One region of the Pantoea dispersa genome, then DNA from elsewhere that is predicted to be linked to it. Evidence: riboswitches for the same ligand, from Rfam matches in the RefSeq annotation. Region 1 holds a riboswitch; each other region holds the start of a gene.
What was found. A riboswitch is a leader RNA that binds a small molecule or an ion and turns the genes downstream of it on or off. The one in region 1 is predicted to bind thiamine pyrophosphate.
Positions count from the first base shown of each region.

Region 1 (7,090 bases):
GAGCCGTTTGCGTACGGCAGGGCGCACGTTACCAGTAGTTTTTTAGCGACTTGAGTCATAATTTGCGTAGCATTCCGTGAATAAAAAATCGGGCTTAGATGTTAACCGAAGCACCCTCTGGCGTAAACACAGCAGCTCGGCCACGTCACTTTTAGCGCCTATCTGATATGATTGATGGCACACCGCCATCGTCTGGCGTCATGACTAAATAAGGAGTTGGGATGACCGCACAATCCCGGGACCATCATTCACCTGAAGCGTTGCGCGCCGTGGTTATCGGCGTGCTGAGCGAGTTTGAGCATCCGACGCTGCAACACAATCTGACTACCCTCAAAGCGCTGCGCCACGTGGCGCTGCTCGACGACAAGCTGCACATTGAACTGGTGATGCCATTTGCCTGGGCCAGCGCGTTTGAGGCGCTGAAAGCCCAGACCAGCGCGGAACTGCTGCGCCTGACCAACACGCGCGCCATCGACTGGCGGCTGCGTCATGACATCGCCACCCTGAAACGCGTGAAAAATCAGCCGGGAGTCAACGGCGTGAAAAACATCGTCGCCGTCAGCTCCGGTAAAGGTGGCGTGGGCAAATCCAGCACCGCCGTGAATATGGCGCTGGCGCTGGCGGCCGAAGGCGCGCGCGTCGGTATTCTCGATGCGGATATTTACGGCCCGTCGATCCCGGACATGCTCGGCACCGAAAAGCAGCGCCCCACCTCGCCGGATGGCACGCACATGGCACCGATCATGGCGCACGGTCTGGCAACCAACTCTATCGGCTATCTGGTGACTGACGATAACGCCATGGTGTGGCGCGGACCGATGGCCAGCAAGGCGCTGATGCAGCTGCTGAACGAAACGCTGTGGCCGGATCTCGATTACCTGATTCTGGATATGCCGCCGGGCACCGGTGACATTCAGCTGACGCTGGCGCAGAACGTGCCGGTGACCGGTGCGCTGGTGGTGACCACGCCGCAGGACATTGCGCTGATTGATGCACGCAAGGGCATGGTGATGTTCGAAAAAGTCAGCGTGCCGGTGCTGGGCGTGGTGGAAAACATGAGCATGCACATCTGCAGCGAATGCGGGCATCACGAGCCAATCTTTGGTACCGGCGGTGCGCAGAAGCTGGCTGAGGATTATCACACCCGCCTGCTGGCTCAGCTGCCGCTGCACATTAATCTGCGCGAAGATCTCGACGACGGTGAACCGACCGTGATTCGCCGTCCGGAGAGTGAATTCACCGCGCTGTATCGTGAACTTGCGGGCCGGGTTGCCGCCCAGCTTTACTGGCAGGGTGAGGTGATTCCGGGCGACATCGCCTTCCGCGCGGTTTAAGCCTTAGCTGCCGCTGGTGCGTGACGCCAGCGGCAGGTGCATCAACACGTACTGGCCCTGTTCACTCTCTCCCAGCGCTTCGCGCTGCCAGCCGTGCTGCTGATAAAACTGCAGCGCCGCTTCGTTCTGTAGCAGACATTTCAGCGCGCCGGTGGAGGTAAAACGCTGCTGCACCGCGTTCAGCAGCGCATTGCCGACGCCCTGGCCCTGAAAGGCCGGATCAACATACAAACTGTGCAAAAAATTATCGTTGTCCATTACGCCAGCAAAGCCTGCGCGGTGGCCGTCGATCTCCGCCACCAGTACCGTTTCACCGGGAATAATCGCGTCGAAATCTTCCAGCTGCCAGTCGTCGCCGGCCAGCCATGTCCAGTTATGACGGCGCGCCGCGAGATAAAGCGTGCGTAGAAAAGGGCGGTCGGCTTCTTCAAAAAGACGAATTTTCACTTCCAGACTCCATGACGAGTAAGCGGGCACGTTTTGTAGCGGCGTTGCGCACGCAGTTGAATCGTGCAGCAAAGATGATTGAATGTTTATAAAAAAATAGCAGTTGCCGCGCGCGAAGATAAAGCCTGTTAACTCTGCGGCTTTTCTGTGTAGAATGCCGCGGCAAGCCGCATCAAATCTGGCGTCGGCACTTTGATAGCTTTTGATTATCTGATTGATAACGTCTGCATATTAGAAGTTGGCCCGAAAATTATGTAGCCTGCATCACATCTTTTTAACGGAGGTCACCCATGTCTATCATCAATACCAAAATCAAACCGTTCAAAAACGCTGCATTCAAAAACGGCGAATTCATCGACGTAACCGAGAAAGACGTTGAAGGTAAATGGAGTGTTTTCTTCTTCTACCCGGCTGACTTCACCTTCGTATGCCCGACTGAACTGGGTGACGTGGCAGACCACTACGAAGAGTTCCAGAAACTGGGCGTAGACATCTACTCCGTTTCAACTGACACGCACTTTACCCACAAAGCCTGGCACGGTTCTTCAGACACCATCGCGAAAATTCAGTATGCGATGATCGGCGACCCGACCGGTGCTCTGACCCGTAACTTCGAAATCATGCGTGAAGCAGAAGGTCTGGCTGACCGCGGTACCTTCATCGTTGACCCGGAAGGCATCATCCAGGCCATCGAAATCACTGCAGAAGGCATCGGCCGTGACGCATCTGACCTGCTGCGTAAAGTGAAAGCGGCTCAGTACGTGGCTTCTCACCCAGGTGAAGTTTGCCCGGCTAAATGGAAAGAAGGCGACGCAACGCTGGCTCCATCACTGGACCTGGTTGGCAAAATCTAAGTCACCTACGCCCTTTGATCTTTCTTCCATCGGGTGCTGCGGCACCCGATTTTCTTCACAGGAACTCACTATGCTCGACACCAATTTAAAAACCCAGCTCAAGGCCTACCTTGAGAAACTAACGAAACCGGTTGAGTTGATTGCCACACTGGACGATGGCGCAAAATCCGCAGAGATCCGTACTCTGCTGACCGATATCGCGAGTCTGTCTGATAAAGTCAGCTTCCGTGAAGAGAACGATCAACCGGTACGTAAGCCATCATTCCTGATTACTAACCCAGGCAGCCACAGCGGTCCGCGCTTTGCCGGTTCGCCAATGGGCCACGAATTTACCTCACTGGTGCTGGCACTGCTGCAGACCGGTGGACATCCGTCGAAAGAGGCGCAGAGCCTGCTGGATCAGGTTGTTGCGCTGGACAGCGACCTGCATTTCGAAACCTATTACTCTCTGTCGTGCCACAACTGTCCTGACGTGGTACAGGCGCTGAACCTGATGGCGGTGCTCAATCCACGCATCCGTCATACCGCCATCGACGGTGGCATGTTCCAGAACGAGATCACCGAACGCAACGTCATGGGCGTGCCGGCGGTTTACCTCAACGGCAAAGAGTTCGGTCAGGGTCGCATGAGCCTGGCAGAAATCGTCGGTAAGGTAGACACCAACGCGGATAAGCGTGCGGCTGAAGAGCTGAACAAGCGTGATGCCTATGAAGTGCTGATCGTCGGCAGCGGCCCGGCGGGCGCTGCGGCGGCCATCTACTCGGCGCGTAAAGGCATCCGTACCGGCCTGATGGGCGAGCGCTTTGGCGGCCAGGTGCTGGACACCGTTGACATTGAAAACTACATCTCCGTGCCGAAAACCGAAGGGGCCAAGCTCGCCGGTTCCCTGCGTGCGCACGTTGATGACTATGACGTGGACGTGATCGACACCCAGAGCGCCATCAAGCTGATTCCGGCAGCCAAAGAGGGTGGCCTGCACGCCATCGAAACCGCTTCCGGCGCAGTGCTGAAATCACGCAGCATCATCATTGCTACCGGCGCACGCTGGCGCAACATGGGCGTTCCGGGCGAAGAGCAGTATCGCACCAAAGGTGTAACCTACTGCCCGCACTGTGACGGCCCGCTGTTTAAAGGCAAACGCACGGCGGTGATCGGCGGCGGTAACTCCGGCGTTGAAGCGGCCATCGATCTGGCCGGTATTGTCGAGCACGTCACGCTGCTGGAGTTCGCCAGCGAAATGCGCGCCGATAAAGTGCTGCAGGATAAACTGCGCAGCCTGAAAAACGTCGATGTGATCCTCAACGCGCAGACCACCGAAGTGAAAGGCGACGGCAGTAAAGTTACCGGTCTGACCTACATCGACCGCAATAACCAGACCAGCCACGAACTGGCGCTGAGCGGTATCTTCGTCCAGATTGGTCTGCTGCCTAACACCAACTGGCTGGAAGGCGCGGTAGAGCGCAACCGCATGGGCGAGATCCTGATCGACGCCAAAGGCGAAACCAGCCTGAAAGGCGTATTTGCCGCCGGCGACTGCACCACGGTGCCGTACAAGCAGATCATCATTGCCAGCGGGGAAGGGGCCAAAGCGTCACTGAGCGCGTTTGATTACCTGATCCGCACCAAACCGGCTGAATAAGTTTTGCGATAGCCACGCAAGCGCCCTGCAACCTGTGTTGCGGGGCTTTTTTTTATCCCAGCCAGCGACGCGCCTGTTCATCGCTGATATCGCGATAATAAATTTTATGGATGCGCTCGCCGCAGCGTTTGCATTCGGCTTCGAGGTACGTGGAGTACCGGTAACGGCCGCCGGGGGCAACGGCGCCTTGACGGGAAATGGTGATATTGTGCCAGTGGTGCGCGTGCGGAAGAAAACTGAATAAAGTCATTAGCGATTCCGGGTGAAGGTGAAACAGCGGTCTTCAAATCCGGAGGGGAATTAGGCCGCGTTATGCCGCCGGCCGATTTGATATTAATCAAGTTGCGCGCTTTCTTCTGTTTATTTCCCGCCTACTGCCCCGGCAGATTAAATTAACTATCCTGATGAATTTTCGGTATTTTGGGGAAATTGATCTCCATCGATTTGTTTATATTTTCCTGATGATCAAAAAATCATGAAAATTGATGGCGCACGTATTTTTGCTCTTCGTTGTCCGGCAAAAAAAGCGCACCCGCCGCAGGATTTACAACTTTAAGCTGACCCTTTATGCTGTGAAGGCACGTCTGACACGGACGTGCATGACTCGGGGTGCCCTTCTTTGTGAAGGCTGAGAAATACCCGTAATACCTGATCTGGATAATGCCAGCGTAGGGAAGTCAGATGCCTGACCGCATTCGCCTTCCTGATTGCCGGTTGGGAGCCTTATGACACAGCCTGACCCTCTTTCCCCGGCGCAACTCGCGCACTCTCTGCAACTGCTGCGGCAGCAGGCACCGCTGGTGCACTGTATGACTAACGACGTGGTGCAAACTTTTACTGCCAACGTGCTGCTGGCACTGCAGGCTTCGCCCGCGATGGTGATTGATGGCGATGAAGCGGCGCAGTTTGCCGGTTTCGCCGATGCACTGCTGATTAACGTTGGCACCTTAACCCGCGAGCGTCGTGATGCGATGCTGGCGGCGGTACATGCCGCTAACCAGGCCGGCACACCGTGGACGCTCGATCCGGTGGCGGTAGGCGCGCTAACCCTGCGTACGGAATTCTGTCAGCAGCTGCTGAGCCTGCGACCGGCGGCCATTCGCGGCAACGCTTCAGAGATTCTCGCCTTAGCCCAGCAGGCCACGGGCGGACGCGGTGTGGATAGCGTGCATCAGGCCGATGCCGCACTGAACGCCGCGCAGCAGCTGGCGCAACGCTGCACGACCCTTGTCGCGGTAACCGGCGAAGTCGATTACGTCACCGATGGCCGCCAGACGCTGGCGATTCCCGGCGGCAGCCCGCTGATGACGCGCGTGGTCGGCACCGGTTGTGCGCTATCCGCCGTCGTCGCGGCGTGCAGCAGCCTGCCGGGTGAGCGCATCCAGCACGTGGCAGCGGCCTGCCGCGTAATGTCACTGGCGGGAGAGCAGGCCGCGCGCAGCGTGGCAGGGCCCGGCAGCTTCGTCGCCGCTTTTCTCGATGCGCTGTGGACGCTGGAGGTGGCGGCATGAAACGTATCAATGCATTGACCATTGCCGGCACCGACCCCAGCGGCGGCGCAGGTATCCAGGCCGATCTGAAAGCGTTTTCCGCGCTCGGCGCGTACGGCACCAGCGTGATTACCGCACTGGTGGCACAGAACACCCGCGGCGTGCAGTCGGTGTATCGCATCGAACCGGCATTTGTCGCGGCGCAGCTCGACTCGGTGCTGGACGACGTGCGCATTGACGCCGCCAAAATCGGTATGCTGGCGGAGACGGCGATCGTCGAGGTGGTGGCAGAGAAGCTGAAACGAGCCAGCCTGCCGTTTGTGGTGCTGGATACGGTGATGATTGCCAAAAGCGGCGATGCGCTGCTGTCGCCCGATGCGGTAGCCAGCATTCGTGAATGTCTGTTGCCGCAGGTATCACTGATCACGCCCAACCTGCCGGAAGCCGCGGCGCTGCTGGGTTGCCGCATGGCGCAGGACGAGGCGAGTATGCTGCAGCAGGGCGATGCGCTGCTGGAACTGGGCTGCGAAGCAGTGCTGATGAAGGGCGGTCATCTCAGCGATGCGGAAAGCCCGGACTGGCTGATCACCCGTGCCGGCCGCCAGCGCTTTACCGCACCGCGCGTTAACACCCGTCATACGCACGGCACCGGCTGCACGCTGTCGGCGGCGCTGGCGGCATTGCGACCGCGCCATGTGGACTGGGCGGGCACCGTAGCGGAAGCCAAGGCCTGGCTGCAGCAGGCGCTGCTGCACGCCGATTCGCTTGAGGTCGGCCATGGCATTGGGCCGGTGCATCATTTCCATCAGTGGTGGTAGGGCGTAACGCCAGATTGCCGATTTTTCACTGCGTATCCGTCTGAAAAATGGAGTCAGCAATTTGCCAGCCTGGCGCGTTTCGGTCCAGGCTGTGGGGGGCGAATCGGCAGGTGCCGGTTCTTTTCCAGCCATTTATCAGGAGCGAACATGACGGACATCGTACAGTTATTGGGTAAAGAGGCGGATACGCTTCTTCAACATCGCTGCATGACCATTCCAGCGGACAGCCTTTATTTGCCGGGCGCGGATTATGTCGATCGCGTGATGATTGATAACAATCGTTCTCCTGCGGTACTGCGCAATATGCAGACGCTCTACAACACCGGCCGTCTGGCGGGTACCGGCTATCTGTCGATTCTGCCGGTGGATCAGGGCGTGGAACACTCTGCCGGCGCCTCGTTCGCTGCCAATCCGGCCTATTTCGACCCGAAGAATATCGTCGAGCTGGCGATTGAAGCCGGCTGTAACTGTGTGGCATCAACCTATGGCGTGCTGGCCTCCGTGTCAC
Region 1 covers NZ_CP082346.1:1,460,384-1,467,473, forward strand. Annotated here, with positions in the region: gene metG (methionine--tRNA ligase) at 1-59, opposite strand, end outside; gene apbC (iron-sulfur cluster carrier protein ApbC) at 222-1,334, shown strand; gene K7H94_RS06715 (GNAT family N-acetyltransferase) at 1,338-1,781, opposite strand; gene ahpC (alkyl hydroperoxide reductase subunit C) at 2,072-2,635, shown strand; gene ahpF (alkyl hydroperoxide reductase subunit F) at 2,706-4,274, shown strand; gene K7H94_RS06730 (hypothetical protein) at 4,327-4,524, opposite strand; TPP riboswitch at 4,870-4,966, shown strand; gene thiM (hydroxyethylthiazole kinase) at 5,000-5,785, shown strand; gene thiD (bifunctional hydroxymethylpyrimidine kinase/phosphomethylpyrimidine kinase) at 5,782-6,582, shown strand; gene fbaB (class I fructose-bisphosphate aldolase) at 6,730-7,090, shown strand, end outside.

Region 2 (7,090 bases), on a different replicon from region 1:
CTGACCGGCGATACGCGCCATCTGTCAAAGCGTGAGGAGGCGGTCGACGCGATTGCGGCGGCGGTCGAACTGATTCCGCAGATCAATAACATCACCTTCAGCGGAGCGAAAAGCGCAGAACACCGCAAAATTAACCGTGGTCATATTGGCACCGTACACGGTGCGCTGGGGCGTGATTTGCAGGAGTGGCGGCCGCCGCAGGTCGCGGATTTTGTCCGCCTGAAAGGCTCCGCCCGCTTTGCGCCGGGGCAAACGGTGGACGGCGTGCTGGCCGACCTGCAGGCCCTGCTGGATGCACTGTGCCAGCGCTATCCGGGCCTGCAGGCGCAGCTGTTCGATGACGGCCTGCGCGATAAACCCACCATGCTGCCGTTTGAGGTGTCGCCGGAATCGCCAATCGTTAAAGCGGTTAATCGCGGCTGGCAGACTGTGCGCGGCACGCCGCAGCCTACTGGGGTGATTACGCCGCCCGCCTTCTACGGTACCGATGCGGCGCACCTGTATCAGCATGCAGGCATGGAGGGCATCGTGTGCGGACCCGGCGGCAAGTACAACACCATGCCGGACGAGCGCGTTGAGATCAGTGAATTTCTCGATATGGTGCGCATCTATTTGCTGGCAATCCTCGACATCTGCCAGCCGGTTGAACCTGCGTCATGATCGCCGACGCGCTGTCACGGCTGCGCAGCGCCATGCGCGCCGCCGACATTGAGGTGATGCTGATCGATCATGGCGAACTGCTGGCATGGTTAACCGGTTATACCGTGTCGGAAACGCGTTATCGTGCCTGTCTGGTGCCGTTGCAGGACGAACCGTGGATGGTGTTGCGCCAGCTGGATGCCGCGCCGTGCCGCGCGCAGTCACCGCAGCTGGCGATTGACGCGTACCGCGATGAAGACGATCCGTGGCTGGCGGTGGCGCAAAGCCTGACGCGGCGCGGCTATCAGCGGGCGCGGCTGGGCGCGGATTATGCATCCTACGGCATGACGGTGCATAGCTGGCAGCAGCTGGCGCGCCATCTGCCCGGGGTGCGCTGGTGTGATGTCAGCGGCATCAGCGACCGGTTGCGCAGCGTTAAATTTCAGGCTGAAATCGCCAGCTTACGCCAGGCCGCCAGCATTGCCGATGCCACGCTGGCCCAGCTGAGTGCGCAGGTGCAGGGCGGCTGGCGCGTGCGTGATGTCGCCGCGCTGGCGGCGGCACAATTTCTGCGACTCGGTGCTGACAGCGGTGAAACCGGACCGATTGTTATCGCCAGCGGCGACAGCGGATTTTTGCATGCCAGCGGCCATGAGCAGCGTCTGCAAGCGGGCGATGTGCTGCACGTTGAGCTGATCCCAAAAGTGCGGCACTACAGCGCGCGCCTGATGCGTCCGCTGATTGTCGGTGAAATCTCTGCGGCGCGCGCGGCGCTGGCACAACAGCTGATCGCCATTCAGGATCGCCAGCTGCAGGCGATGAAGCCGGGCGTTGCGGCCTGCACGGTGGATGCCGTCGCGCGTGAGGCGGTGCTCAGCGCCGGGCTGCGTGAGGATTACAGCAACATCACCGGTTATGCGCTGGGTCTGTATACGCGCACCCCGCGTCCGAGCGATTTCAGCTGCTGTTTTCATCCTCAGGCGCCGTGGTTACTGGAGGAAAACATGGTGTTTCACATGTATATTTCAGCGCAGGGCCTCGCCTTCAGTGAAACCGTGCGCGTCACGGCACAGGGCGCAGAGCGACTCACCACGCTGCCGCGCCAGCCGTTTACGCTGCCGGCTAACAATTAACAGGATGATGTACAGTGCAGGACGTTGAATTAATCGATTTGGCTGCCACCTTGCCGGGCCTGATGTTTGATCTGAAATACGCCACCGCCGATAACATCGCCGGGTATGCCATTTATCGCGACGCGCAGGCGTTGCTGCATCCGGATGCCGCCGCCGCGCTGCGCCGCAGCAGTGACATCGCCCGGCTGGCGGGGTTCCGCCTGCTGGTGCTGGACGCGTATCGTCCGCAGCAGGCGCAGTGGCACTTGTGGGATGCCTGTCCCGACGCGGATTATGTGGTGCCACCGGCGCGGGGCTCGAATCACAGCCGTGGCGTGGCGATCGATGTGACGCTGGTGGATGAGGCGGGCAACATTCTGGAGATGGGGACCGGGTTTGACGACATGTCTGCTGAGTCGCACCCGTTCCATCCCAACGTGCCGCAGCAGGCGCAGCGCCATCGCCTGTTGCTGAACGCCATCATGCTCGGCGGCGGTTTTGTCGGCATGCCCACCGAATGGTGGCACTTTGAACTGCCGGATGCGCAAAACTATCCGCTGCTCAGCGATCGCTTTGCCTGCGTCAGCCGGGCTGATCGCGCTCCTGTGAGTGATATTGCGCGTTAATAATCGCGTTGCTGAAGCGAGGGGGTTCTGCGCCTTCCCGCCTTGACACGCCCTCCGTTCCGACCCCAGAATGCAGCTTGTTCCAAGGGGTGCCCTGTTAGAGGGCTGAGATTCTACCCGCGCGGCTGTCACGGCCGGCAACGTAGTGACCCTCTGAACCTGATCCGGCTAATACCGGCGTAGGGATGTGGAACCGGGGTCACTGCACGCCCTCATTCCCTCTTTGCGCCTTTCTGCGAATCCTGCGCATTTCTCAGGCCCTGGCAGGCCGTTATGCCGCAGTCCAAAGAGGGCACCTTCATGACCGAAGCGTCAATCATCGCCGCGCTGCTGGCGTTTATGCAGCGCCAGGAAACCACGGAAGCGGATTTCAACCAGCTGGCGCTGCAGCTGTTCGCGTGGCAATTCGAACACAATCTTCCCTACGCCCGTTTCGCCCGCCAGCGCGGCCGCACGCCGCTGACGGTAAAACAGTGGCGGCAGATTCCGGCGGTGCCGATTACGGCGTTTAAAGATCTGACGCTGAGCTGCCGTCCGGTGGCGGAGATTCCCCACATCTTTATGACCAGCGGCACCACGGGGACCGGCCGGGGGCGCAGCTATCACCCGACGCTGGCGGTTTACGATCGCTCGATGCTGATCAATTTCCGCCAGCGCTTTATGGCCGGACATCCGCGCCTGCCGATGGCGATCCTGTTTCCGCACAGCAGCGAGCTGCCGCACTCTTCGCTGGCCCATTATCTGACGCTGGCGATGCAAGAATGTGGCACGCCAGACAGCGAAGTGATGGTGGATGCGCAGGGGCTGAAACTGCCGCGTCTGATCGCCGCGCTGGAGCAGGCGCAGGCCAGCGGCCAACCCTATGCCCTGCTGGGTGCCAGCTACAGTTTTGTCCATCTGCTGGACGAACTGGCGCGTCAGCAGCGGCGTTTCAGGCTGCCGCCGGGCAGCCGCATCCTCGACACCGGGGGTTTTAAGGGCCAGTCGCGTGAAGTTGCGGCGGAGGCGTTTTATAGCGCGCTGCAGCAGACGCTCGGCGTGCCGCGTTCGCACTGCATCAATATGTACGGCATGACTGAACTCAGCACCCAGTTTTACGATGCCGGCAATGAAATCTGCCCGCCGGTGAAATCCGGACCGCACTGGATCCGCACGCGCGTGGTCAACCCGCTGACCGGTGCGGACGTGCCGGAAGGTGAGACAGGCGTACTGGTGCATCACGATCTCGCCCATTTCAATTCTGTTTCCGCGATTCTGACCGAAGATGCCGGCGTGATGGTGCCCGGCGGTTTTCAGTTGCTGGGCCGCGTCGCGGGCGCGGATGCCAAAGGCTGCTCGCTGGCGATGGAATCGTTTCTCGCTGCCGCGCAGGCGCGGGCATGAAAGTGTATGCCGGCCATCTGCCGGGCATCCGCCACAGCGAGGTGGCGTGGCACAGCCTGCACTTTGGCCAGCAGGGCAGCACGCTGGAAGTGTGCGTGCCGGTGCTGTCCGAGGCGCAGATTGCCACGCTGGCGGCCAGCGTACGCGATAACGCGCGCCGCTACCTGCACACCCTGAGCGTAGCGCGCATCACCGCGTTGATTGATGAAGCCATCGCGCGCCTGCTTGACCGTTCGCACCCGTTGCGCCAGCAGGCGGAGCGGTTGCTGCCGCTGGTTACCGGCTATGACGCCGGGATGCTGCGGCTCGGTTTAACCGGCTATCTCAAAACCTTCCGTGAACCGCAGCTGCGGCGTTTTCTGGCGGAGGATTTCGGCAACGTGCAGATGCTGGACGATTTTCAGCCGCGGCCAAAAGGCGGCTTTGCCCGCGCGTTTGGTCCACAGCTGTTGCTGCAGGTCTGGGCCGGCAATGTGCCGGGTTTGCCGCTGTGGAGCCTGATTGCCGGCCTGCTGGTGAAGGCGGGAAGCGTGGGCAAAGTGGCGAGCGCTGAGCCGCTGATGGCGGGCTGGTTCGCCCAGCTGCTGGCGGAGATCGATCCGCAGCTGGGCGACTGTCTGGCCGTTGTATGGTGGCAGGGCGGTGATGAACGCACTGAGCAGCAGTGGTTCCGCGAGGCAGACGTGGTGATGGCTTATGGCGGAGAAGCCGCGCTGACGGCGATGCAGCGGCGTCTGCCGCCAGCCACGCGCTTTCTGCCGCACGGCCACAAAATCAGTTTTGGCATGGTGGCGCGCTCGGCGCTGGACGTGCGGCGCGGTACGGCGCTGGCGCGTCAGGTGGCTTACGATGTGATGCGCTATGACCAGGCTGGCTGTTACTCGCCGCAGGCGCTGTTTATTGAGCGCGGCGGCCGGGTGACGCCGCAGGAGTTTGCTACTTACCTCGCCCATGAACTTGCCGCGCTGGCACAGCGCTATCCGCGCGCGACGCTAACGCTGGGTGAAAGTCAGGCTGTGGCCGCGTGGCGCAACGCGGAGGAAATGCATGCGCTGAGCGGTGACCGCACGCTGTACGGCGATGAGCACGATGCCTGGGCGGTGGTGTACGTCGACAAGCCGGAGCCGTTACAACCGGGCGCGCTCGGACGTACGCTGAAGGTGATTGCCGTGGATACGCTGGAGGAGACGGTAAACTGGGTGGCCGCGCAGCGCGCGTATCTGCAAAGCGTTGGCCTCGCGGCCGCGCCCGAGGTGCTGTTTCGGCTGGCGGCGCAGCTCGGTGCGGCGGGCGTCACGCGCATCACGGCGCTGGGTAACATGACTTCACCGGAGGCGGGCTGGCATCACGATGGCCGTTTTAGCCTGCTGGATCTGGTCACCCTGTGCGAAATCGAACAGGCGGCGGAAACCGCCGCTGAACACTATGCGCCCTATCTTGACTGAGCTGGCGTGGAGAAACGCAATGAAATTCAGCAATCACACCGTGCTGGTGACCGGCGCCAGCCGCGGTATTGGCGCCGCCATTGCCCAGGCCTTTGCCGCCGAAGGCGCATTTGTCGTGGTCAACTATTTACGTAATCACGACGCCGCTGCGCAGGTGGTGGCGGCCTGTGAAGCACAGGGCGGGGGGGCACTGGCGATTGCCGCCGATGTGACCTGTGCCGCACAGGTAGCCGATATGATGCAGCAGATCGAGGCCGCTACCGGCCGACTGGATGTGGTGGTGAACAATGCCTTCGCACCTTATCGCTTCGATCCGGACCAGCGCCAGCGCTTCTGGGAAACGTCCTGGTCCGCTTACCAGACGCAGTTTGATGGCGCAGTGAACGCCTGCTACAACATGTGTCAGGCGGCCTTGCCGCTGATGCGCCGCCGCGCGCGCGGCAGTATCATCAATCTGGTGAGTGATTTAATCGCCCGGCCAGCGGTGGCTTATCACGACTATATCACCGCAAAAGCCGCGCTGACGGGCTTTAGCCGGACGCTGGCGGCTGAGCTGGGGGCGCTGGGTATTCGGGTGAACTGCGTGGCGCCGGGACTGGTGTATCCCACCGATGCCAGTCAGCATACGCCAGAAGCGGTACGCCATGCGCTGACAGCGCAAACGCCGCTCGGTCGACTGGCGCGCGCTGCGGATATCACCGGGCCGGTGCTGTTTCTGGCATCAGCATGGAGCGAATTTGTCACCGGCCAGACGCTGTATGTCGATGGCGGGTTGGTGATGCAGGATCATTAAGCCAGGTCGCCAGTCACCGCACTGGCGACCTGCCACCGCCCTCCCGGTACCTCAATCCGTTATTCCGCCATGCCCACCGTCATGCAGCTATCTGCGCACTGCAGGCAAATTTCAGCACAGGTCTGACAGTGCGGATGCTGGTGCTTCTGGCACTCCCAACCAGCCAGCTGACAGGCCATCGACGTGATGGTACAGAGCTGCTCGCTCAGTTCACTCTGGGCAGCCAGCAATTGGGCGGTTACGCGACACAACGCCGCGCACTGCTGATTCAGGCTAATGCAGACGCTCATCTCACTGGCGTCAGCGTCCAGCAGACAAGCCGCTGCACAGTGGTCGCAGGCGGTCGCGCAGCGATAGCACAGCGCGATACAGTCATTGAGTTCAGCGTTCATGGGTTTCCTTAGCGTCAGGGTAAAACGACGCGTGTGTGAGCCTGAAGGGAGAATTTAGCTAAAACAGAGGGGATATCAAGTGGATAGCGGCGGATTAACCCCGGTAAGGTGCATCGCAGATGCAATTATCCCTTTAATAATGCGGAGTTAGCTAATTGTAAGCTTGTGTATATATCAGCGCAGGTAATAAAAACCGCTTAAATAAAAGTGTACAAGTCTGTGTGGCTTGTACAAATATAGCCGCTGCGGATTTGTTAGTTAAATAAGCAATAGTTTAAATTCGTGGTAAATAAACGATGCAATTGAGGCATTATAAGCGAAGCGGTAAATGCTGCCGGATCGCTGAAGATTTGATCGATTAATTGTTTTCCAGCGAGAAAATTACTCTCCTGACAAGGTTTATCACGCATTTAAGCGAAGCGTAAACTCAATGTCAGGAGAGTGTGGTGCCAAAGGTTATCGAGGTTAAATCAGTATTAAGAGGGGAAAGTCTTATTTACGACGACTGATCTTTCCTCCCTTCCTGCCGGCTTCAATGGCACGCTGTGGATCGTTCTTAAAGTTACCACCACTGACCTGACCACCCTTGCGGCCTGCTTCAGCCGCGCGCTCCTTATCGGCTGCGAAGTTGCCTGAACCCCCACGACGTTGCGTCACTTTTTCTTCCTCTTCAGGTTTCTTCTTTGGATCCTTCATTTTT
Region 2 covers NZ_CP082347.1:90,875-97,964, forward strand. Annotated here, with positions in the region: gene K7H94_RS19175 (M20 family metallopeptidase) at 1-660, shown strand, start outside; gene K7H94_RS19180 (M24 family metallopeptidase) at 657-1,772, shown strand; gene ddpX (D-alanyl-D-alanine dipeptidase) at 1,787-2,377, shown strand; TPP riboswitch at 2,453-2,582, shown strand; gene K7H94_RS19190 (LuxE/PaaK family acyltransferase) at 2,678-3,760, shown strand; gene K7H94_RS19195 (acyl-CoA reductase) at 3,757-5,205, shown strand; gene K7H94_RS19200 (SDR family oxidoreductase) at 5,225-5,998, shown strand; gene K7H94_RS19205 (four-helix bundle copper-binding protein) at 6,058-6,390, opposite strand; gene K7H94_RS19210 (con-10 family general stress protein) at 6,883-7,047, opposite strand.
Region 2: another riboswitch for thiamine pyrophosphate. It lies ahead of K7H94_RS19190 (LuxE/PaaK family acyltransferase); the one in region 1 lies ahead of thiM (hydroxyethylthiazole kinase).

Region 3 (7,090 bases), 1.8 Mb from region 1:
CAGTTCACTCATAATGGGCTCTCTCATGCTAAGGCCGGCAGTGTAGCATTTTCACGCCGCGCTGGCGCGACACAGCGCAACCGTATCTTCAATCAGCCGGCGCGCCACGGTGCCCGGCGGCGGCAACAGGGGCAGATCGTCGTAGCGATACCAGCCAGCATCCAGCAGCTCTTTACCATCGTGCTGCAGCTCGCCGCCATCGTACTCCGCCATGAACGCCATCATCAGCGAGTGCGGGAACGGCCACGGCTGCGAGGTCACGTAACGCACATTTTTTACCCGCACGTTACTCTCTTCCATCACCTCGCGGGCCACCGCCTGCTCCAGCGTTTCGCCGACTTCGACAAAACCGGCCAGCACGGTGTAGATGCTGTTGCGATGGCGCGCATGGTTTGCCAGCAGAATCTCCTCACCGCGACGAATCGCCACAATGATGCAGGGGGCGATTTGCGGATAGTAGCGCTCGCGGCAATGGCTGCACAGGCAGGCGAATTCGCGCTTGCTGTGCTGCATTTCATGGCCGCAATAGCCGCACCAGCGATGCGAACGGTAGAACTCTGCCAGCTGCACGCCGCGCCCGGCGAGCTGAAACAGACCGACATCTTCGTCAATCAGCTGGCGCACCGAGGCCATATTGTCCGGACGCGCTTCGCATACCAGCCAGACGTTTTCGCCCTGCCACTCGCCAATCACTCTGCCGCTGCTGCCGGTCAGGCCAAACTCGCCGGATAAGCCATGCGGCAACTCACCTTGCGGCAACCAAAGTTTCTGCGCGGAGCTGACAATCCACCAGCCAGCGTCTACGCTTGAGATCTCACGTTGCATCTTAATCGTTGTCCTTAGCGTCAAATAGCACGCTGAAATCCTGATGTTAAGTGTGTAATAAACAACTATAACTCACCTGGAGCCCCGTATGCTTACCCAGTTAGATAACCTGACCGAGCGTGTAGGTGGCGGTAATGAATTAGTCGACTCATGGTTGCGCGCCCGTCGACAGCTGCTCGTCACCTATTACGAGTTAATTGGCATGAAGCCGAACAAAGAAGCGCTGACCGCGCTGGATGAACAGGCGCTGGATGCGTTTTGCCATCGTCTGGTGGACTATCTCTCTACCGGCCACTTCAGCGTTTACGAGCGCATCATCAGCGAGATGTCCGGCGACAGCCCGATGATTGCGGCGGCGCAGATCTATCCGGCGCTGGAAGGCAATACTGAACGGCTGATGCAACTGTATGACAGCCATCTGCAGCAGGCCATTAATGACGACAACTGCGTGGATTTCCAGCAGGCGCTGTCAGAAGTGGGCGAAGCGCTGGAGTCACGCTTTACGCTGGAAGACAAACTGATTCAGCTCGCCTGGGATAACCAGCTGGCGCGCCCGCCGGTGGCCAATGACAGCACCATTGCTCGTCCGGCCTGAACCGCTGCAGTTGTAAAAGACTTGTTATTCAGGAAAAGCCCTTTTATGCTGAATGGGCTTTTTTATTGTCTTTTTAACGACAATCCACAATCAAACTTTGCGATATAAGCGCAGCGTGCAGCAGTCAGTAAAGTCGCTTATCGCGTAAAACGTAAACTTGTCGGAGTGCCCTTAGGGGCTGAGACCGTTAATTCGGGATCCGCGGAACCTGATCAGGTTAGTACCTGCGAAGGGAACAAGAGTAGATGTGATCAGCACGGTGCAGTCAGGCGCCCGCACCGTTTCTGTTACTCCTTCCGGACTCCGGACAAGCAGCTTCCCCTTGTTTTCAGGAAACTTGCTATGTCTGATGCTAAAACCTCACGTCGTGAACAACGCGCGCAGGCGCAAAAATTTATCGATTCGCTCCAGGGAACCGCCTTCCCTAACTCCAAACGTATCTGGATCAGCGGCAGCCGCGCGGATATCCGCGTCCCGATGCGCGAAATTCAGCTCAGCCCGACGCACACCGGCGGCAGCAAAGATCATCCGCAATACGCAGAAAATGAACCGGTGCCAGTGTATGACACCGCCGGTGCCTATGGCGATCCCCACGCGACCATCAATGTGCATCAGGGTCTGGCAAAATTGCGCGCCGGCTGGATCGCCGAACGCAACGACAGCGAAACCATCAGCGCACTCAGCTCAAGCTACAGTCAGCAGCGGCTGGCAGATGACGGGCTGGATCATCTGCGTTTTGAACACCTCCCGCTGCCGCGCCGGGCCAAAGCGGGTCGCCGCGTCACGCAACTGCACTATGCGCGTCAGGGCATTATCACGCCGGAGATGGAGTTCATCGCGCTGCGCGAAAACATGGGACGTGAGCGTATCCGCAGTAAAACGCTATTGCAGCAGCACGCCGGTCACGGCTTTGGTGCGCAGCTGCCGGAGAATATCAGCGCCGAATTCGTGCGCGCCGAAGTGGCCAGCGGCCGCGCCATCATTCCTGCCAACATCAATCACCCGGAATCGGAGCCGATGATCATCGGCCGTAATTTTCTGGTGAAGGTCAACGCCAACATCGGCAACTCGGCGGTAAGTTCGTCGATTGAAGAGGAAGTGGAAAAACTGGTGTGGGCCACGCGCTGGGGGGCAGATACCGTGATGGATCTGTCGACCGGCCGCTATATCCATGAAACGCGCGAGTGGATTTTGCGCAACAGTCCGGTGCCGATCGGCACGGTGCCAATCTATCAGGCGCTGGAAAAGGTCAACGGTATTGCAGAAGATCTTAACTGGGACATTTTCCGCGATACCCTGCTGGAACAGGCTGAGCAGGGTGTTGATTACTTCACCATTCACGCGGGCGTGCTGCTGCGCTATGTGCCGATGACCGCACAACGGCTGACCGGCATCGTGTCGCGCGGCGGCTCAATCATGGCGAAGTGGTGCCTGTCACATCATCAGGAAAACTTCCTCTACCAGCATTTCCGCGAAATCTGTGAAATCTGCGCCGCCTATGATGTCGCGCTGTCGCTCGGTGATGGTTTACGTCCCGGCTCGATTCAGGACGCCAACGACGAAGCCCAGTTTGCCGAACTGCGTACCTTAGGCGAGCTGACGCAAATCGCCTGGCAATATGATGTGCAGGTCATGATTGAAGGCCCCGGTCACGTGCCGATGCAGATGATCCGCCGCAATATGACCGAGCAGCTGGAACACTGCCATGAAGCGCCGTTTTATACGCTGGGCCCGCTGACGACCGATATCGCGCCGGGCTACGATCATTTCACCTCCGGGATTGGCGCCGCCATGATCGGCTGGTTTGGCTGCGCGATGTTGTGCTACGTCACGCCGAAAGAGCACCTTGGCCTGCCGAATAAAGAGGATGTTAAGCAGGGGCTGATTACCTACAAGATCGCGGCGCACGCTGCCGATCTGGCTAAAGGCCATCCCGGCGCGCAGATCCGCGACAACGCCATGTCGAAAGCTCGCTTCGAGTTCCGCTGGGAAGATCAGTTTAATCTGGCGCTCGATCCACATACCGCGCGGGCCTATCACGACGAAACCCTGCCGCAGGAATCCGGCAAAGTGGCCCACTTCTGTTCCATGTGCGGCCCCAAATTCTGTTCAATGAAAATCACCCAGGAAGTGCGCGAATTTGCCGCCCGTCAGCAGACTGAAGCCCAGCCGATAGCGCTGGGCATGGCGCAAATGTCCGATGCCTTCCGTAGCCGTGGCGGCGAGCTGTATCACGCCGCCGATGCCCTGAAAGAGGAAAAATGATGACTGAAGCCTTCCCTGCCACCGCGCCAAAACTGGGGCTCTATCCGGTTGTCGACAGCGTGTTGTGGATTGAACGCCTGCTGGCAGCCGGCGTGCGCACCCTCCAGCTGCGCATCAAAGATGGCGATGATCGCCAGATTGAAGCCGCGGTACGCGATGCCATCGCCCTGGGCAAACAGTACGGCGCGCGGCTGTTTATCAACGATTACTGGCGTTTAGCGATTAAGTACAACGCCTATGGTGTGCATCTTGGTCAGGAAGATCTGGATGTGGCCGACCTGGACGCTATCCGCCACGCCGGCTTACGCCTGGGTCTGTCGACACACGATGACGCCGAGCTGGATCGCGCGCTGGCGCTGCGTCCGTCCTATATTGCGCTCGGCCACATCTTTCCGACACAAACCAAAGAGATGCCCTCTGCGCCGCAGGGCATTGCCGAGCTGAAGCGCCATCTGGCGCGGCTGCAGCATATTCCCACCGTGGCGATTGGCGGCATTTCGCTGGCACGCGTGCCGGAGGTGCTGGCGACCGGTGTCGGCAGCATTGCCGTGGTCAGCGCGATTACCCAGGCGGAAGACTGGCAGGCGGCCACCCGCCAGCTGCTGGCGCTGGTAGAATCCCCAGAGCATGTCGCAAAAGCGTTGTAACTGACTGCAACGGCGGTAAAAATCCGCGAATACGGCGCGCAAACGGCAGCAGTCAGGGCTGGCGCGACCGGGGACAATCGCTAAAGTGAGCCTGCCCGCTGTCGCTTGCAGCGGGCCAGGGCTGGCTTCCCCGACTCTCTGTCCGGCCCTGCCTTTCCACCGTTATTCTGTCAGGGAGGTGATATGGCGCGTTTCCGCACTGCAGGCCTGCATGGCACGCTCCACAGCTGCGCCGAGGCTGGCAATCGCCTGCTCGGTTTGCTCATTCATTGGCAGACCATAATTGAGGCGCAGACAGTTGCGATATTTACCCGCCGCCGAAAACAGCGAACCGACCGCCACCTGGATTTTCAGCTCCCGCAGCTCCGCATTCAGCCGCACCGCATCGAAGGCTTCCGGCAGCTCAATCCACATCAGGAAACTGCCTTGCGGCCGCGAGACGCAAATGCCGCAGGGAAAATAGTGGCGCACCCAGCAGCTAAACGTCTCATAGTTACGCTGATACACATGGCGCATGCGGCGCAAATGCGGCAGGTAATGGCCCTGACGAATAAACTCTGCGACCGCATACTGCGGCTGCGTTGCCGTCGAACCGGTGCCAATATATTTCATGTGCAGTACGCGATCGCGATAGCGTCCCGGCGCGACCCAGCCCACGCGCAAGCCGGGCGCCAGGGTTTTGGAAAACGAGCTGCACAGCAGCACGCGGCCATCCATATCCAGCGATTTGATGGTGATCGGACGCGGATACTCCCACGCCAGCTCGCCGTAAACATCATCTTCAATGATCGCCGCGTCAAAGCGCTGCGCCAGCGTCAGCAGCGCGCGCTTACGCGCTTCCGGCATGATAAATCCGAGCGGGTTATTGCAGTTGGGTACCACCACCACCGCTTTGATTGGCCACTGCTCAAACGCCAGCTCCAGCGCCTCAAGGCTGATCCCGCTGACCGCATCGGTAGGGATTTCAATGGCGCGAATGCCCAGACCGCGCAGTGTCTGCATGGTGCCGTGAAACGCTGGCGACTCGACGGCAATGATATCGCCTGGCTCGCACACGGCGCGAATCGACACCGACAGCGCTTCATGGCAACCGGTAGTGATGACAATATCTTCCGCCGTCAGTTGACAGCCGCTGTCAATTGTCAGCCGCGCAATTTGCTCGCGCAGCGCTGCCACGCCGAGCAGGCTGTCGTAGTTGAGCTGATCAATGTCCTGCTTCTGCGCCATGCGGCCCATGATTTTCCACAGCGGCTTGAGCGTCGGCTGGGTCAGGTCCGGCATGCCGCTGCCCAGCTGCAGCACGTCGCCATTAATGCGGCTGCTCAGCAGCTCCAGCACCGATTCCCACTGGGTGATCTCAACCGGACGCTGTACGGGTCGGGTCATCGCGGGCACCGGCGGCGTGGCTTTACGGGTAGCGACAAAATAGCCGGAACGCGGCTGCGGCACGATAAGCTGCTTCTCTTCCAGCAGATGATAAGCCTGCTGCACGGTACTGATGCTGACGCCGTGCTCAATGCTGAGCGTACGCACCGAGGGCAAGCGTTCGCCGCTGCGATACAGCCCCTGCTCAATACGGTCTGAAAGCAGACAGGCCAGATGTTGATAGCGCGTCATTGTGTGCCTCGCTGCGTTAACGGTGATCAAAAATCAGTACAGATGACGCCTATTTCTACCATTCAGATCGGTACGGGCGCAATCTGTATGTTAAAGATAAGTGATTTTTGAACCTGTATTGAATTCGCCATCAGAGGGAAAATGTCGTTCAGACATCATACTGAGGGCTGGGATTATGGAATTTGATCAGAACCGGGCGGCAAAACCGTTCAGCGTGACCTTACTCGATATCTTTCGTGGCGGCGTGCGCGCGATAAAACGCTGGCATGCCAGACGGGAAACGCGGGAGATTCTTTCGCACCTGAGTGATGCGCAGTTGCGTGACATCGGGCTGACGCGTCAGGATATCAATCAGAAATAACGCGGATTTCAGACGAAAAAAAACCCTGCCGAGGCAGGGTTTTTTCATGGTCAGCAGAGCAGACGATTATTCGTCGTCGCTACCGCCCAGACCGGCGTTCAGCAGCTCAGCGAGGCTGGCAGAGGCTTCATCCGCAGTCACCTGCGGTGCAACCGGTGCTTCACCCGCCTGACGGCGACGCATACGATCCTGGTGGTAAGCATAACCGGTACCGGCCGGGATCAGACGACCCACGATAACGTTCTCTTTCAGGCCGCGCAGTTCGTCGCGCTTGCCTGCTACCGCTGCTTCGGTCAGGACACGGGTGGTCTCCTGGAACGATGCCGCAGAGATGAACGATTCGGTTGCCAGCGAGGCTTTGGTGATACCCAGCAGGTCACGCATGTACGTCGCGCCGATTTTGCCGTTCGCTTCCAGATCGCGGTTGGAGATCTTGATACGAGAGACTTCCGCCTGCTCGCCTTCCAGGAACTCCGAGCTACCCGCGCTCAGGATGGTTGCTTTACGCAGCATCTGACGCACGATGACTTCGATGTGCTTATCGTTAATCTTAACGCCCTGCAGGCGGTAAACTTCCTGCACTTCGTTAGTGATGTAACGGGTCACAGCATGGACGCCACGCAGACGCAGGATGTCGTGCGGAGACTCTGGGCCGTCGGATACGACGTCACCACGTTCTACACGTTCACCTTCGAATACGTTGAGCTGACGCCATTTCGGAATCATCTCTTCATACGGATCGCTACCGTCAACCGGGGTGATCACCAGACGACGCTTGCC
Region 3 covers NZ_CP082346.1:3,696,758-3,703,847, forward strand. Annotated here, with positions in the region: gene hemE (uroporphyrinogen decarboxylase) at 1-12, opposite strand, end outside; gene nudC (NAD(+) diphosphatase) at 52-825, opposite strand; gene K7H94_RS17270 (Rsd/AlgQ family anti-sigma factor) at 914-1,420, shown strand; TPP riboswitch at 1,572-1,672, shown strand; gene thiC (phosphomethylpyrimidine synthase ThiC) at 1,763-3,685, shown strand; gene thiE (thiamine phosphate synthase) at 3,685-4,332, shown strand; gene K7H94_RS17285 (aminotransferase-like domain-containing protein) at 4,495-5,949, opposite strand; gene K7H94_RS17290 (DUF1127 domain-containing protein) at 6,125-6,310, shown strand; gene rpoC (DNA-directed RNA polymerase subunit beta') at 6,377-7,090, opposite strand, start outside.
Region 3: another riboswitch for thiamine pyrophosphate. It lies ahead of thiC (phosphomethylpyrimidine synthase ThiC); the one in region 1 lies ahead of thiM (hydroxyethylthiazole kinase).

Region 4 (7,090 bases), on a different replicon from region 1:
CGCCACGGCCGCTGAGAGCAGCAGCGCCAGGCTCATTAACAGCAGCAGTGCGGCAAAACTGGTGGCCGTTTCCAGCCGCGCGTTGGATTGCATCATCAGGTAGCCCAACCCTTCGCTGGCACCGACCCACTCGCCGATCACCACCCCAATCGGTGCCAGCACCACCGCCATCTGCAGGCCGGCGAAAAACTGCGGCAGCGCAGCCGGCCAGCGCACGCGCCAGAAAATTCGCCAGCGCGAGGGATACAGCGTTTGCGCCAGCTCCAGCCAGCCGGCAGGCGTACGGCATAAACCGTCGAACAGCGACAGGCACAGCGGGAAAAACAAAATCAGCGCCGCCACCACGACTTTTGACGCGATGCCAAAACCCAGCCACAGCACCAGTAGCGGGGCCAGCGCAAATACCGGGATGGTCTGGCTGGCTGTCACCAGCGGAAACAGCACCCGACGCAGTAGCGGGCTGGAGGCCATCAGTACCGCCAGCACCACGCCGCCGCCGACGCCCAGCAGCAGCGCCAGCACAATCTCCGCCAGCGTAAACATTGCGTGATGCGCGAGCAGCTGCCGCTTTTGCCACAGAGCCTCCAGCACCGCATGCGGTGCCGGCAGCAAAAATGCCGGTACGCCGTTGTGCCGCGCCAGCAGCCACACGCCCAGCACCACCGCGATCAGGTAGATACCACTACTCAGCTTTTTCATAGGAATTCAGTCGGGAAAAGAGTTCGGCCTGCGCCTGCAGCAGTCCGGCATCATTGAGCGCGCGCGGCACCGTACCTGCCGGCACAGCCCAGTGCGTCACCTGCAGCGGCTGGCCGTGCAACAGCCGAATGTCATCGGCCATACGGCAGGCTTCCAGCGGATCGTGCGTCACCAGCAGCACCGTTTTGCGGCGCAACAGCGTCGCGGTCAGCGTTTGCAGCTGGTGTTTAGTCATCACATCCAGCGTGGCGAACGGCTCATCCATCAGCACCAGCTCGCGCTGCGCATACAGCGTGCGCGCCAGCGCGACCCGCTGCCGCATACCACCTGAGAGCTGTGAGGGCGCGGCTTGCGCCTCGTCTTCCAGTCCCACCTGTGCCAGCAAATGGTGCGCCCGCACGCGGTCCGGCTTCGCACCGCTCAGACGCGCCGTCAGCATCACATTCTCCAGCACCGTTAGCCACGGATAGAGCAGATCCTGCTGCCCCATCCATGCCACGTGCTGCGCAATACCGCTCAGGCTGCCCTGCTGCGGCTGCACTAAGCCGGCCACCAGACGCAGCAGCGTACTTTTACCAATGCCGCTGCAGCCCAGTAACACCGTGGTCTTGCCGCCACGCAGTTGCAGATTGAGCCGATGGCACAGCTGTTTTTCGCCCCAGGCAAAGCTCACCTGGTCAAAGCGGATGTCCTGCGTCATGGCCGCCGCGCCGCCAGAATCGCCAGCTGATTGAAGCCGCGCTGCGCCAGCGCGCTGGCCGCCTGCGCCGCCCGGATGCCGCTGGCACACACCAGTACGATGCGGCGATCCGCCGGTGGCTGCCAGGCGTCCAGTTCGTGCGGCAATACGCGCTCAACCCGATCGGCCACGCTGGCGGGCGCCTCTTCGCAGCTGCGCAGCTCCACAATGCAGTCTCCGGGCTGTAACAGGTGAGCATCAATAAACGGCACGCCGGGCTGGGCCGGTTCCTGTGCCGCATCAAAGCGGAACGAACGAAAGTGCCAGCTGACGAAGTCACAGTTGACCATGCAACCGAGCGGTGAGGGTTGCAGGCCGAGCAGTATGCTGAGCGCCATCTGCGCCTGCATCGCCCCCAGCGCCGCCACGGCTGGCCCTATCACGCCGGCGGTGTTGCAGTTAGCTGCGGAAGCAGGCAGCTGCGGAAACAGCGCACGATAACTCGGTGCGCCGCCGCAAAAACCGCCAGCATAGCCCTGACGACCCAGCACCGAGGCGCTGATCAGCGGTATGCCCGCCTGGAAACAGGCATCAGACAGTTGGTAAGTCACCGCGAAGTTATCGGCGGCATCAATCACCAGATCGCACTCCGCCAGCGCCTGCGCGATATTGCTGGCACTCAGCGCCTCGGGCACCGCTTCGATTTGCACCTCAGGATTGCGCTGATGCAAAGCCTGCTGCGCCGCCACAGCTTTGCTGCGACCCACATCCTGCAGGGTGAACAGCGTCTGGCGATGCAGGTTATGCAGCGCGACCTGATCGTCATCGTACAGACACAGCTGACCGACGCCCGCGCCCGTCAGCTGAGGCAGCAGCGTGGCGGCCAGCCCACCGGCACCGGCTACCAGCACGCGGGCGCGAGCCAGTTTCTGCTGCCCGACGACGCCAATTTCCGGCAGCATCATCTGGCGTTGGTAGCGTTCCATTGCGAGCTCCTTAGTTCAGGTTAGCGAGGCCGAAGATCGGCGTTGAGGCCACGGCCATATCACGCTTCTCCATCAGCCCGGCCTCGCGCGCGCCCTGCCCGGCGGCGATCGCCTGGCTGAACGCGCGCGCCATCGCCACCGGATCGCCCGCTTTCGCCACAGCGGTATTGAGCAGGATGGCATCGAAGCCCATCTCCATCGCCTGCGCTGCCTGTGACGGCGCGCCGATGCCAGCATCAATGATCAGTGGAATATCGCTGAACCAGGCACGCATCGCCCGCAGCCCGTCAATATTTCGCAATCCCTGGCCGGAGCCGATGGGCGCGCCCCACGGCATCAGCAGTTCACAGCCAGCGGCCAGCAGTTTTTCACCGACTATCAGATCCTCCGTGGTGTAGGGAAACACCAGGAAGCCGTCGGCGCACAAAATGCGTGCCGCTTCGACCAGCGCGAACGGATCGGGCTGCAGCGTGTCGGCATGACCAATCACTTCCAGCTTGATCCACGGCGTGTTAAACAACTCGCGCGCCATGTGCGCGGTGGTGACGGCCTCTTTGACCGTGTGGCAGCCAGCGGTATTGGGCAGCACGCGCATATTCAGGCCCGTCAGCAGCTCGCGAAAAGCCGCGCCCGCCGTGCCTTCGCGGCGCAGGCTGACAGTGATAATTTCACTGCCGGATGCGGCGATCGCCTGCTGCAAAATCGCCGGTGAAGGGTAGCCTGCGGTGCCGAGCAGCAAGCGTGACTGCGGCGTAAAATCGTAAAACATCGCTCAGCCTCCCTGCATCGGTGACAGGACTTCCAGCTGCCAGCCTTCCTGTAACTGCAGGCTGGCATACTGACTTTTCGGCACAAAATCGCCATTGCAGGCGGTGGCAACACAGGCCGCATCGATTTGCTGTTCGATCAGCAATTCGCTGAGGCTGGTGGCCTCAGTGCTGATGGTGCGGCCGTTAAGCTGAATATTCATGGCTAACCTCCCCGGACAGGCGCTGCATCAGCTGTTCTGCCATCATTGGTGCCAGCAGAAAACCGTGACGATACATGCCGTTAAGATAAAAAATACCGTTGTGATAGTGGATTTCCGGCAGATTAGCCGGCCATGCCGGACGCAGACCGCTGCCGCTTTCGATGACGCGCGCTTCCGCCAGCGCCGGGTGCAGGGTGTAGGCCGCGCTGAGCAGTTCCATCATGGCGCGCGCGCTGATAGCGCTGGCATCGTCGCTTTCGATCATGGTGGCGCCGAGCATGAAGTGGCCGTCGCGACGCGGCACCAGATAACAGGGAAAACGCGGATGGAGCAGACGAATCGGCCGGGAAAATGACACCTCATGACTCTGCAGGATCAGCATTTCCCCGCGCACCGCGCGCAGGCCGGAGAGCTGCGCTCTGGCATGGATACCGCGACAGTCGATGATCCGGCCCGATGGCTGGCGCGCATCAAAGCGGACGCCGCGCTGCAGCAGTTTGTCACGCAGTTCAGCCAGCGCACGGCGCGGATCGAGATGTGCTTCGCGCGGGAAAAACAGTCCGCGCGCAAACCGGTTTTCCAGCGCCGGTTCAAGCGACGCCGGATCAACCCATTGATGCGCCGTCGTCATGCGCGCGAAGCGGTTTAACTCCGGGTTATCACGCGGCGGTGCCAGCACTAACGTACCCTGATGCACCACGCTGCTGACGCGCGTTTGCCACCAGGCCGCAGCATGCTGGCCGAGGGTAATCACCTCCGCTGGCGCGCTTTCTGCTTCACACCACGGCGCCAGCATGCCACCGGCAAACCACGAGGCAGGCTGACGCGCTTCATCATCAATGACCTCGACGGTTTCGCCGCGCTCAGCCAGCAGCGTGGCGACACAAATCCCGGACACGCCGCTACCGAGCACGCTCCAGCGGCTCATGAATCACGTTCCGGTAAATAATCTGGGAAATTCACATCGGCCTCTCAGTGATAACTGAGACCCGCAGATACAGGTGAAGGGAATCGACGCCAGCGATCGGGCTCGCCTTTGCGCCAGACGGCTTTGCACATGAAGCCGTCAGTCTTCCTACGCCAGTATCAACTGGGTCAGGTTCAAAGGGTCGCTAAGCCGCGCAGTGCGCTATTAGCCTCTCAGTCTCTCAGGCGAGACTCCCCCGACGCGTCTATTTGTATTGCAGGCGCTGGCTGGCGTCAAGCAGCACGTTAACCGCGCTGCCCGCGTTGTGGATCAAAATTGCAACATATGGTATACCAGACGGATAGCGGGCAGATGATAAAAAAGACTTTTTTATTATTCACTTATAAATTTTTCAGCTAATCATGGAAGCATTATGAATAAGTTTCGTGTGGCTTTTATTAAAGCAGGATGGCATCAGGCGATCGTGAACAACGCGCTGGTAGGATTTGAGCAGGAACTGGCAGAACAAGGCGTCGAAAATACTTTAAAAAGCTATGACGTACCCGGCGCGTTTGAAATGCCGCTGCTGGCCAAACGCCTGGCCGAAACCGGCAAATTTGATGCGATTGTCTGCGCCGCGCTGGTGGTCGACGGTGGCATCTATCGCCATGACTTTGTCGCGCAGGCCGTCGTCGATGGCCTGATGAATGTGCAGCTCACCACCAATGTTCCGGTGTTTTCGGTATCACTCACTCCGCACAATTTTCAGCCGGTCGACGCGATTGAAGCGTTTTATACCGAACATTTCATTAAAAAAGGCAAAGAAGCCGCCCGCGCCGCTCTGATGATTCACCAGCTTCAGATCGACTGAACCTCAAACGGATTGTTAGCGTTTCCCACTTTTAACAATCCGTTTTCTGCAGTGTGCTCCCTCTTACCACTCGCCTCTTGCTTACTTAAAGCAGCACCGTCAATGCCATTGCAAGTTATTCGGGATATCTTTAAAATCGGATAACCTAAATAACCTTGCGGGAGTTAACTGATGGTTAGCGATAAAGATCAAACCGGGGTTTCTGCACTGACGGGTACTCCGCAGGAGATTCAGGGGCGACTGTCAAAATCACATGCCAGTCACGTTGTTGCCATTACTTTCGACCATCCAAGCGATGCGCTGACGCTGCGCAACCTGTCAGAAAATCTTTCCGCAATCGCTTCATCCATGTTTGCAATTTTTCAACAGCGGCAGCGGCAGGAATCGCTGGAGCAACTGGCCATTGCGATGTTACCGCGCGTGCCAGCTTCGCCTCATTTACTCAAAGAAGCGGCGATGTTGCTAGAGGCGCGCAATGCCGTGCTGGAGAGCGGAAACTGGCTCAGCGCCGCAGAAGTGGCGCAACTGGCAGGGTTGAGTTCCACAAATCCGAGCGCTCAGCCGAATAAATGGAAAAAAAGCGGTCAGATATTTGCCATCAATCACAATGGGATAGATTATTTCCCCGATTATGGCCTGGATCGCGACACGCACTTTCGCCCGATTAAACCACTGGCTCAGATACTCAGGATTTTTGCCGGACACAAAGACAGTTGGGCTATTGCATTGTGGTTTCTGTCGAATAACAGTTTCCTTGCGGGCAAACGGCCACAGGATCTACTGCTAACCGAAGCGCAACGCGTCATCGACGCCGCTCTGGATGAAATGGAAGGAATAACGCATGGATAAGCGCAGCACTGCGGCGCAACCTGATGATTTATCAACTTTGCCTGTTATTACTGCCGAAGAAGGTGCGCCATTGCCAGGCGCTTTACTTCAGCTGTCATTTATTACGCTTTCAGCAGGAAGCATTCTGCACCGGGTCCATCTGTCGCATTATGCCGCCAACCAGTTTAATCCTGGAGTGAAAGGGAATGCCCGCTTCAGTCCAATAAAAACCAGACATGGGCAGCCAATACCGACTCTATACGGCGGTTCGACCAGAGACTGCGCATTAATGGAAACAGTATTTCATGACGTGCCTTTCGCACCCGGTCTTAAGACGCTGGATAAGAATAAATTACATTATCAACTTCATTCCTGTCTTAAAGTTAATGAAGATATGCTGCTGATCGACCTGAGCAGCATCGCATTGCGCAAGTTAGGTATCACGCGTAAGCAGCTTATCGATACAGAAAAACATCACTATCCCCTCACCCGACGCTGGGCAGCCGCTCTGCATCATCAGAGCGAATCAGCGCAGGGCCTTTCATGGATATCCCGTCAGGATGATTCAGCGCGGGCAGTGATGTTATTTGGCGATCGAATTTCACCTGGCATGCTGACGCCACTTAATAAATCATTAAGCCTGATTGATGATTCCGATACTTATGGCGAGGTTTTACATCTCGCATCGCGATTAGGTGTGTTTATCATTGCAGCAAAATAAACCATGATGCTATCCGGCGATGGATAAAAGAGAAAAGTGGACGAATAAGAATTTAAAAATGAAATGGTTTAAAATTTCGCCAGCACTCCAGCTGGCGAAATCCTGAGTAGCGGTGAAATTAACGGCTGACTTCGTGACCAATCAGGCCGCCGATAGCTGCGCCGCCGAGGGTACCGAAGGTGCTGCCGCCGGTCAGAACAGCGCCGCCGACCGCACCTACACCAGCGCCAATGGCGGTGTTGCGGCCACGATGAGACATACCACAAGCCGTTACAGAAAAGGCTAAAACCAATACCACTGCGATATTAAAGCTGCGTTTTAAAACCATCAAAATCCTCATTACCATTAATTCTAATGGAATGTAATAGTGTTAACTTTGTTTGTTGTTTAGCCGCCAAATACCTAGCGTAGCGTGCTTATCCTGGAGGC
Region 4 covers NZ_CP082347.1:571,194-578,283, forward strand. Annotated here, with positions in the region: gene K7H94_RS21365 (ABC transporter permease) at 1-699, opposite strand, end outside; partial or broken gene K7H94_RS21370 (ABC transporter ATP-binding protein) at 683-1,321, opposite strand; gene K7H94_RS21375 (HesA/MoeB/ThiF family protein) at 1,396-2,364, opposite strand; gene K7H94_RS21380 (thiazole synthase) at 2,375-3,133, opposite strand; gene thiS (sulfur carrier protein ThiS) at 3,137-3,334, opposite strand; gene K7H94_RS21390 (FAD-dependent oxidoreductase) at 3,318-4,262, opposite strand; TPP riboswitch at 4,390-4,509, opposite strand; gene K7H94_RS21395 (6,7-dimethyl-8-ribityllumazine synthase) at 4,675-5,112, shown strand; gene K7H94_RS21400 (hypothetical protein) at 5,284-5,961, shown strand; gene K7H94_RS21405 (RES family NAD+ phosphorylase) at 5,954-6,661, shown strand; gene K7H94_RS21410 (glycine zipper 2TM domain-containing protein) at 6,780-6,989, opposite strand.
Region 4: another riboswitch for thiamine pyrophosphate. It lies ahead of K7H94_RS21390 (FAD-dependent oxidoreductase); the one in region 1 lies ahead of thiM (hydroxyethylthiazole kinase).